DNA from 3 places in the Sporosarcina sp. YIM B06819 genome. Region 3 is predicted to be linked to each of the others. Evidence: riboswitches for the same ligand, from Rfam matches in the RefSeq annotation. Region 3 holds a riboswitch; each other region holds the start of a gene.
What was found. Region 3 has a riboswitch for S-adenosylmethionine ahead of R2B72_RS12150 (methionine ABC transporter ATP-binding protein). Riboswitches for the same ligand answer to the same signal wherever they lie in the genome.
Positions count from the first base shown of each region.

Region 1 (3,282 bases), on a different contig from region 3:
CGCTCTCATTGCCACAGCTTCAAGCGCACCGATTGGTGTAAGTAATATCGTGAACTTAATTGCCCTGGAAATCGTGCATATGTCTCTTTGGATGCATACAGCTATGATGTTTGTTCCGGCAACGATAGGCTTGTTGTTTATGTCAGGCTTGATGTATGTGGTAGTAAAAAATAAGCTACCCAAAACATTACCTAGTTCCGCAAATGATATCGAAGAAATCTTTTTCAATAAAAATTTCCACCCATTAAAAACAAAGATTTCTGTTGAAACAAAACAAAAACGCACAAGATTTATGATGAAGATTTTACTGTTTGTCTTTGTCATGCGTTGTCTCCTTTTCGTTGCCTCTTTTATCAATGTTCCCATTGAACTTGTAGCAGTACTTGGCTCAGTTGTTCTGTTATGTTGGAGATGGTATCATTTGCGCACGAACCCGGTGGATCTTTTGAAGAAGACGCCTTGGCACATTCTTATTTTTGCCTTCTCTATGTATGTAATCATTTACGGCTTGCACAATGTAGGACTAACAGCATTGCTCGTGCGATGGTGCGAACCAATTGTAACGCAGGGACTTTTTCAAGCAAGTTTTATCATGGGCGGGTTAGTTTCAATACTGGCGAACATCTTTAATAATCACCCGGCTTTAATGATTGGGACGATTACTTTAACTGAAATGGGGCTAGATCCAATCACATTAAAGACTATCTATCTTGCGAATATTATAGGCAGTGACATGGGATCATTATTGTTACCGATTGGTACCCTTGCTTCACTAATTTGGATGAGTATCCTGAGACGAAATAAGATAAAAGTTTCTTGGAAAGATTATATGAGCGTATCGTTAATCGTCATACCGATAACAACAATCGTAACGTTAACATTGCTATACTTTTGGGTACAATTGGTCTTTGCCAATTGAAATCTAAGCTATTCCTGCTCATCTTTAGTCGTTCCTTGTATGTATATGTTATTGCATTGTCTATCGTGCATCCACCTTTTGATTATAAATCGATTGCCAGTCTTAACACATTGGTGGGTAATGCTGATTATTCACCTCTTCCCAAAAAGGTATTGCTAATTTTCGGAGAATAGCGTAAGGTTATAAATGATAGAAATTTAAATCAATTCAAAACCCAGACACAATTGAATAGTTTTTCTTATCTAGAGAGGTATAGGGACTGGCCCGTTGACACCTCAGCAACCGCCATAATTGGTACGGTGCTAATTCCAGCAGGTCGAGAAATCGGCTTGATAGATGAGGAAGAGACTTAGTCAAATGCGGAGTCTATTTCCTTTATCAACACAAAGGAGAGGCTCTTTTTTGTTTCAATTTTATGAATCAGTGGACATAGAGAGGGGATAGACAATTGGCAAATTTACTAGAGACGATGAAGGAACGTATTTTAATTGGCGATGGGGCGATGGGGACATTGCTTTATACGAATGGAGTAGACCGTTGTTTTGAGGAGCTAAATTTGACGCATCCTGAACAAGTGCTTCATATTCACCAAGCCTATATTGAGGCGGGGGCCGATGTGATTCAAACCAATACATATGGGGCCAACTATATCAAATTAGCACGTTATGGACTAGAGGATAGTGTGGAAAAGATCAATAAGGCAGCCGTTGATATTGCCAAAAAAGCTGCTGGTAAACATACGTTTATTCTCGGAACGATTGGTGGCATTCATGGTTCCAAAGCATCGATTGGCACGAAGGAAGAAATAGAACAGAGCTTTAAGCAGCAACTTCAATGTCTACTTATTGAAGGTGTAGACGGTATTTTGTTAGAAACCTATTACGATTTTGATGAATTAACGACTGTACTCAACATTGCACGTCAAGCGACGGATATACCAATTATTACTAATGTGTCTATGCATGAAGCAGGGGTATTACAAAATGGTTTAGCACTTGCGGATGCTCTGCAGCAGCTGGAAGCTTTAGGTGCTGATGTGGTTGGAGTCAACTGTGGATTAGGGCCTTACCATATGTTAAAAGCTTTAGAGGAAGTTCCTTTGACGAAGAAAGCCTTACTTGCTGTCTACCCAAATGCTAGCTTCCCGAGCTATACAGATGGCAAATTGACGTATGAAAATGAACCCGATTATTTTGGTAAACTGGCGCTTAATTTCCGTAAGGAGGGTGTCGGCTTGCTAGGGGGATGCTGTGGTACGACGCCGGCGCATATCCGTGCATTGGTTGAGGGGCTAACGAATCGGGTGCATGTACAAGACAAGCAAGTGAAAGCGCACGCGGCGAAAGTGAATGTTACCGAGTCGAAGAATCTTGATAAACCGACCTTGCTTGAAACGGTGAAAAAGAGACATTCGATTATTGTTGAACTAGATGCGCCTAAGCATTTAAACACGGCTACGTTTTTTGAAGGAGCCCAGGCCTTACATGACGCAGGTGTGGACGCTATTACATTGGCCGATAATTCCCTGGCATCACCGAGAATTTGTAATGCATCAATGGGGTCATTGGTTAAACAAAGAATTGGTGCAACACCGCTTGTCCATATCACATGCCGCGATCGAAACCTCATTGGCTTGCAGTCGCATCTTATGGGCTTGCACACAATGGGCATTACAGAATTACTGGCGATTACAGGAGACCCAACGAAAATTGGTGATTTCCCTGGCGCAACGTCCGTTTTCGATATGACTTCTTTTGAACTAATAACAATGATAAAACAGTTCAATGAAGGAATTTCTTGGTCTGGTAAGTCGTTGCAGCAGAAAACATCCTTTACAGTGGCGGCGGCGTTTAACCCGAACGTGCGTCATATCGACCGTGCTGTACAAAGAATGGAGAAAAAAATCGAAGCGGGTGCGGATTATTTCATCACACAGCCGATTTATAGCCCAGAGAAGATTATTGAATTATACGAGGCAACAAAGCATATTCAAGCACCGATTTATATCGGTATTATGCCGTTGACATCGTCGCAAAATGCAGAGTTTCTTCACAATGAAGTGCCGGGCATCAAGCTGACAGATGAAGTTCGCGCAAGGATGGGGCTATTTGCAGGAGACCGAGAGCAATCGACGCGAGAAGGCATAGCGGTTGCAAAAGAATTGATTGACGTGGCGTTAGAGCATTTCCATGGCATATACTTAATCACACCGTTTATGCGCTATGATATGACGGTCGATTTGACAGAATATATCAATGAAAAAGTGAGCGCTGGTGTTCACGCATAATCAGGTAAATCGGCTATGGCGGTCATAAATGTAGCTGTGCCAATTACAAACCCCCTTGTAAATGGATGGTCCATTT
Region 1 covers NZ_JAWLIQ010000036.1:3,900-7,181, forward strand. The annotation lists gene R2B72_RS17480 (arsenic transporter) at 1-919, shown strand, start outside; SAM riboswitch class I at 1,155-1,262, shown strand; gene R2B72_RS17485 (bifunctional homocysteine S-methyltransferase/methylenetetrahydrofolate reductase) at 1,368-3,206, shown strand.
Region 1: another riboswitch for S-adenosylmethionine. It lies ahead of R2B72_RS17485 (bifunctional homocysteine S-methyltransferase/methylenetetrahydrofolate reductase); the one in region 3 lies ahead of R2B72_RS12150 (methionine ABC transporter ATP-binding protein).

Region 2 (3,282 bases), on a different contig from region 3:
ACTCGAAATCAGCCAGTTAATCAAACAAATTACGAACTTTTCTACACAATCACACGACAATCCCTTAATTCACTTTATTGAATCCTTTATTTCTAGCGAGAAAATTACCGCTTATATAGAAAACGGATTTACATTCCTATTAGTATCTTTCACAGATATTAGTAAAACAAGTGTTCAAGTATTGATTGCCTTACTATTAAGCTTATTTTTCCTATTGGAAAAACCACGTTTAATTGAATTCACTGATAAGTTCAAACAAAGTAAAGTAGCTCCATTTTATTATGAAATTGAGTTCTTCGGCAAAAAGTTTTCACGTACATTTGGCAAAGTGATTGAAGCACAGTTCATCATTGCAATTGTGAATACATTTTTGTCAGTGATTGTCTTGATGGTACTCGGGTTCCCGCAAATCATCGGATTAGCCATCATGGTATTCTTCTTAGGGCTCATCCCAGTTGCCGGCGTCATTATTTCAATGGTGCCACTCACACTTATTGCTTTTACCATTGGTGGTGTACTCAAAGTCGTCTACTTAATTGTAGCGGTCATGATTATTCATGCTATTGAAGCTTATATTTTAAATCCGAAACTCATGTCCTCCAAAACGGATTTGCCTGTTTTTTACACGTTCATCGTGCTTATTTTTTCACAACAATTCTTCGGCGTCTGGGGATTGATCATCGGGATTCCTGTGTTTGTTTTCCTGTTGGACGTTCTAGATGTCACGAATAAAGACCCCATCATCAAAAAAGACAAGGCGGATTGATAATCCCTTGTCTTTTTTTTCATAACATGATAGAGTTGGATAAATTAATGTTTTCTAACAATTTAATAATTGTATTCTTATCAAGAGAGACGGAGGGAGTGGCCCGACGATGTCTCAGCAACCAGCCTATTTCAGGATATGGTGCTAATTCCTACTAGACGGTAAACGTCTTGCAGATGAGAAGATTGACTTCATATTTTTGAGGGCCCTCTTCTACTAGAGGGTCCTTTTTTTAATTTGAATCGGCAAAAGCCCACTGCCGATTCAAATTAAGCCTCCGGCGGATGTAACAAATTTTGAAGGGAGTTACGAAGGCAGTCTAAGTTCGCGACGACTGCATGACCTACAAGGAAGGATGCAGTTCAATCCTTCCACCCGAGGAGGAATGAACTGCAATTCCTCCCTGTATGCCTCAAGCACAATTCAAAATTCGGACGAAATTACGCCAAGACGTAATTGATTAAATTAAAAAGGATGATAAAAAATGACAAATAAAAGTTTTGATACACGACTTGTACAACTAGGAAATAATAGTGATCTAAAAACGGGTGCTGTGAACCCGCCTATTTATTTATCGACAGCTTACAAGCATGATGGTCTTGGTCAATCGACTGGCTATGATTACTCTCGGACGAAAAATCCAACGCGTTCCATTTTAGAAGAAGGCATTGCTAATTTAGAAGGCGGAGATCAGGGCTATGCTTGTAGTTCAGGCATGGCTGCGATTCAATTAGTACTCTCTCTATTCCGTTCAGGCGATGCATTGATTGGGCCGGAAGATATTTATGGTGGAACGTACCGCCTACTCGACTATTATGCAGATGTCTATGGTATTACGACGTCGTACTCCGATTTTACGGATGTTCACGAAACGGAGAAATTGATTACAGCTAAGACAAAAGCTCTCTTCATTGAAACACCTACGAATCCTTTAATGCAGGAAACGGATATCGCTCAGTATGCAGAACTTGCTAAAAAATATGACTTACTACTGATTGTTGACAATACATTTTACACACCGTATTTCCAAAGACCAATTGAACTTGGTGCTGATATCGTCCTACATAGCGCAACGAAATATATTGGGGGACATAATGATGTGCTTGCAGGGTTGGTCGTGGCACAAGGTGAGGAGCTTTGTGCAAAACTTGGTTCGAACCATAACGCAATCGGTGCTGTGCTATCGCCTTTCGATTCATGGTTAATCGTCCGTGGATTAAAAACACTTCACTTGCGCATGAAGCAGCATGATGCGAATGCGAAAATCATTGTGGATTTCTTGGAAAATGAACCACTTGTCAAAGACGTGCTGTATCCAGGAAAAGGTGGCATGCTATCATTCCGTCTGCAAGAAAGCGAGTGGGTTGGACAATTTCTTGAAAACCTGCAACTCATTACATTCGCTGAAAGTCTTGGCGGCGTGGAAAGCTTTATTACTTATCCAGCAACACAAACACATGCCGACATTCCATTGGAAGAACGCCTACGTCGCGGTGTTTGTAACAGCCTGTTACGCTTTTCAGTTGGGGTAGAGGATACGGATGATTTGATTGCCGATTTGAAACAAGTATTTGCTTCATTAAAAAGTGAGGTGCCACAGCTATGAGTTCACGTGAAGAACGCTTAGAAACAACGATTATCCACGCATCGACACGTGGAGATTTCGAGCAAAAAACAGGTGCTGTAAATGTTCCGATTTACTTGTCTTCTACATTCCATCAAAGTAGCTTTGATACATTTGGTCCTTATGATTATAGCCGTTCAGGCAATCCAACAAGAGAAGCTTTGGAAAAAACGATTGCAGCTTTAGAAGGTGGCGCAAGAGGGCTAGCATTTGCTTCTGGCATTGCCGCAATTTCTTCCGCATTCATGCTATTGTCTGCCGACGATCATATTGTCATAACAGAAGATGTCTACGGCGGAACATTTCGCTTTGTTACCGAGGTATTAACAAAGTTTCGTATCGACCATACTTTTGTTGACTTAGGTGATTTGGAAGCTGTCAAACAAGCTATCCAACCGAATACGAAATTGATTTATATCGAAACACCGTCCAATCCACGTCTTGGCATTACGGATATTGAAGCTGTGGTCAACATAGCCAAAGCGCATAATTGCTTAACATTCCTTGATAATACATTCATGTCACCTCTTTATCAGCGTCCACTCGATCTTGGTGTCGATATCGTTCTGCATAGTGCAACGAAGTTTTTGTCGGGGCATAGTGATATTATTGCAGGTCTAGCTGTCACAAAGGATGAGGCGCTTGGCAATCGTTTGGCTTTCATTCAAAATTCTTTCGGTGCTATTTTAGGTGCGCAAGATTCCTATGCACTCATTCAAGGCATCAAAACATTGGGTGCTCGCTTCACGCAGTCAACTGCCTCTGCTGCTAAAATCGCAACCTATTTGGATAAACATGCATTAGTAGAGGAAGTGTTTTACCCTGGTTTAGCCAGTCATCCAGGTCACGCGATCCACGCCAAACAATCAACAAGTGCAGGTGCTGTATTGTC
Region 2 covers NZ_JAWLIQ010000036.1:7,477-10,758, reverse strand. The annotation lists gene R2B72_RS17500 (AI-2E family transporter) at 1-766, shown strand, start outside; SAM riboswitch class I at 841-949, shown strand; gene R2B72_RS17495 (methionine biosynthesis PLP-dependent protein) at 1,251-2,372, shown strand; gene metC (cystathionine beta-lyase) at 2,369-3,282, shown strand, end outside.
Region 2: another riboswitch for S-adenosylmethionine. It lies ahead of R2B72_RS17495 (methionine biosynthesis PLP-dependent protein); the one in region 3 lies ahead of R2B72_RS12150 (methionine ABC transporter ATP-binding protein).

Region 3 (3,282 bases):
CAAAGATTTATGACTGAATTACTAATGTTGTGCAAGAAAAACGAATCAATTGAAAGTATAATGCTTTTTGGATCTCGGGCAAGAGGAGACTATCGCAACACATCAGATATTGACCTCGCATTATTTACAAACCACCTTTCTCATAGCGAACAAAACTTAATCGAAGCAGATTTGCAAAACTTACCCACACCGCTAAAAATAGATGTTTTGTTTATGAATCGTTTAGCTAAAGAAAAATTGCTTGTCAATATTAGAAATGAAGGAGTTGTTTTATATGAAAAAGGAAAGACTCCACGAGAAGCTTGAAGATTATAAACGGGCGAGTAAACGTTTAGCTGAAGCAACGGAATTAGAAATCATGAATGATATTGTATACGATGGGGTTATTCAACGTTTTGAATTTACATTTGAACTCAGTTGGAAGCTTATGAAAATATTTTTGGAATATACGGGAATCGAGGAAATGAGAAGTCCGCGGGCTACGATTCGGGAAGCCTATACTTATGGGTTAATTCGAGATGGGGATGAGTGGATCGATATGATGGTAGATCGAAATAAAACATTCCATATTTATGACGAAGAGGAAGCTAAACTCATTTATGTTAAGATTAAAAGGGATTATGTGGGACTTCTGCAAAAGTTGATTGTAAATATAGAAAAAGAGCTAGAAAAACTACAGTAAGCAAATGCTTGTGCCGATAATGACGAAGTGGAGTGGACACTTGTGAATGATGACAAAGTAATCATTGTTGAAGGAGGGCAGGATCGAAAACGGCTTGCACGAATCCTTGCCGAGCCCGTGGATATCATTTGTACGAATGGAACGGTCAGCGCTTATCGACTGGAAGAATTGCTGGCCCCTTATGAACAACATGAGCTGTTTGTCCTTGTCGATGCAGATGAATCAGGCGATAAGATCCGAACGTTATTCAAGCAGGAGTTTCCTGACGCCATTCATTTATATACAGAAAAGGTGTATAGAGAAGTGGAAACAACGCCATACAAAGTACTCGCAACAATCTTGCAAGATGCACATTTCAATATACTGCCCGAATTTTTAACTTGATTCAGCAGATTTAAAACCCTCTACTGAATCAAGTTAGCCTCCGGCGGATTGTAAAGGATGGTTTATAAGCAATGGAAACATGGACACGTGAACAATGGGAAGTAGCCTTGAAAGAGTCGACCGCTGCCTTGTATTATTTATATACACCAATGTGTGGGACATGTGCTGTCGCTTCTAAAATGATGGAAGTTGTGTCAGTAATGAAGCCAGACATGCCGATAGGGAAGGCAGATTTGAATTACGTACAAGACTTGGCAATGGATTATGAAATCGAAAGTGTGCCTTGTTTGCTAATCCAAAAAGATGGCATTGTGCAACATAAGATTTATGCATTTCAGTCTGTTCCCTATCTTCTCGAAAAGATTGGTTGACAGTCCAAATCAACATGTGATAGTATATGTCTTAACATTCTAATTGAATAGAACACTCTTATTAAGAGAGGTGGAGGGATAGTGCCCTATGAAGCCCGGCAACCGTCACGCAAGTGAAATGGTGCCAAATCACACAAAGTATTTACTTTGGAAGATGAGAGATTGGACGAACGTTTATTTATTGATAACGTCAAGCCTTTCTGCCCGTCTGCAGGAAGGCTTTTTTATATTATCAACACGTAGTGTGGAAAAAAATATTCAGAGGTGAGAGAAATGATTCATTTATCAAATATAAATAAACAATACGGTGATGGGTCAGACAGGATTACAGCTGTCAAAGATGTATCGCTTGAAATTGCTGATGGCGAAATTTTCGGAGTCATTGGTTATAGTGGGGCAGGAAAAAGTACGTTAATCCGCTTGTTGAATGGTCTTGAAATGCCTACATCTGGCAGTGTGCAGATTGGGAAGTTAGAAATTTCTGCTATTAAGGGGAAACAACTTAGGGAAGCGCGGCAAAAAGTGAGTATGATTTTCCAACACTTCAACTTATTATGGTCTAGAACTGTTAAGGAAAATATCGCTTTTCCACTGGAAATCGCAGGAGTACAAAAAGCAGACCGTGAAAAGAAAGTGGCAGAGCTGATTGAACTTGTAGGGTTGGCTGGTCGTGAAAATGCCTATCCATCCGAATTATCAGGCGGTCAAAAGCAACGTGTGGGAATCGCCCGCGCGTTGGCAAATGACCCAGAAGTTCTGTTATGTGATGAAGCAACTTCAGCCCTTGATCCAGAAACCACAGATTCAATTCTCGATCTTTTAACTGGTATTAACGAGCGTCTAGGCTTGACGATTGTGTTGATCACACATGAGATGCACGTCATTCGTAAAATTTGCCATCGAGTTGCGGTCATGGAAGCTGGCGAGGTTGTCGAGTTGGGAGATGTCCTAGAAGTATTCCAATCACCGCAAGCGCCGATCACGAAACGATTTGTTACTCAAATAACGGAACCGGTGGAAGTGAAGCAGGCGTTGGCACATATTAAAGAAGAATTGCCTACTGGGACGCTTATCAAGCTTGTTTTTGTAGGGGAACAGACAGAACAGCCCGTTTTAGCAGGCTTGATTCGTAAATTTGATGTAGATGTGAATATCGTTCAGGGGAATATTTCACATACGCATAGCGGGGCATACGGTTCATTAATCCTTCAACTTGTGGGGGACGAGGCTACCATTGAAGAAGCGATTCGTTATCTTCATGAAAAAGATGTGCAGACAGAGGTGATTAGTAATGATTGAAACCCTATTTCCGAATGTTGACTGGCCGAAAATGTGGGAAGCGACAGTTGAAACGATTTATATGACAGCATTATCTACATTTTTTACGTTAGTAATTGGATTGGTGCTAGGTGTCCTTCTATTCCTTTCAAGTCCAGGACAGCTGTGGGCTAATAAATTCGCCAATGTTGTTACAGGGGCATTCGTCAATATTTTTAGATCGATTCCCTTTATTATATTAATCATTTTGTTGATTCCATTTACGAAGTTCCTACTTGGGACGATACGCGGACCTGATGCAGCGATGCCTGCACTTATTATTGGAGCAGCTCCTTTCTATGGAAGAATGGTATTAATTGCATTACAGGAAATTGACAAAGGTGTTATTGAAGCTGCCAAGTCGATGGGAGCAAAAACACGGACAATCATTTTTAAGGTTTTATTACCTGAGTCAATGCCCGCACTTATTTCGGGTATTACCGTCACATCTATTGCACTCGTTGGCTATACGGCAATGGCCGGAATCATCGGTGCTGGTGGTCTTGGAACATTAGCGTTTTTGGACGG
Region 3 covers NZ_JAWLIQ010000016.1:41,747-45,028, forward strand. The annotation lists gene R2B72_RS12130 (nucleotidyltransferase domain-containing protein) at 1-306, shown strand, start outside; gene R2B72_RS12135 (nucleotidyltransferase substrate binding protein) at 275-682, shown strand; gene R2B72_RS12140 (toprim domain-containing protein) at 725-1,066, shown strand; gene R2B72_RS12145 (thioredoxin family protein) at 1,138-1,437, shown strand; SAM riboswitch class I at 1,493-1,598, shown strand; gene R2B72_RS12150 (methionine ABC transporter ATP-binding protein) at 1,711-2,736, shown strand; gene R2B72_RS12155 (methionine ABC transporter permease) at 2,729-3,282, shown strand, end outside.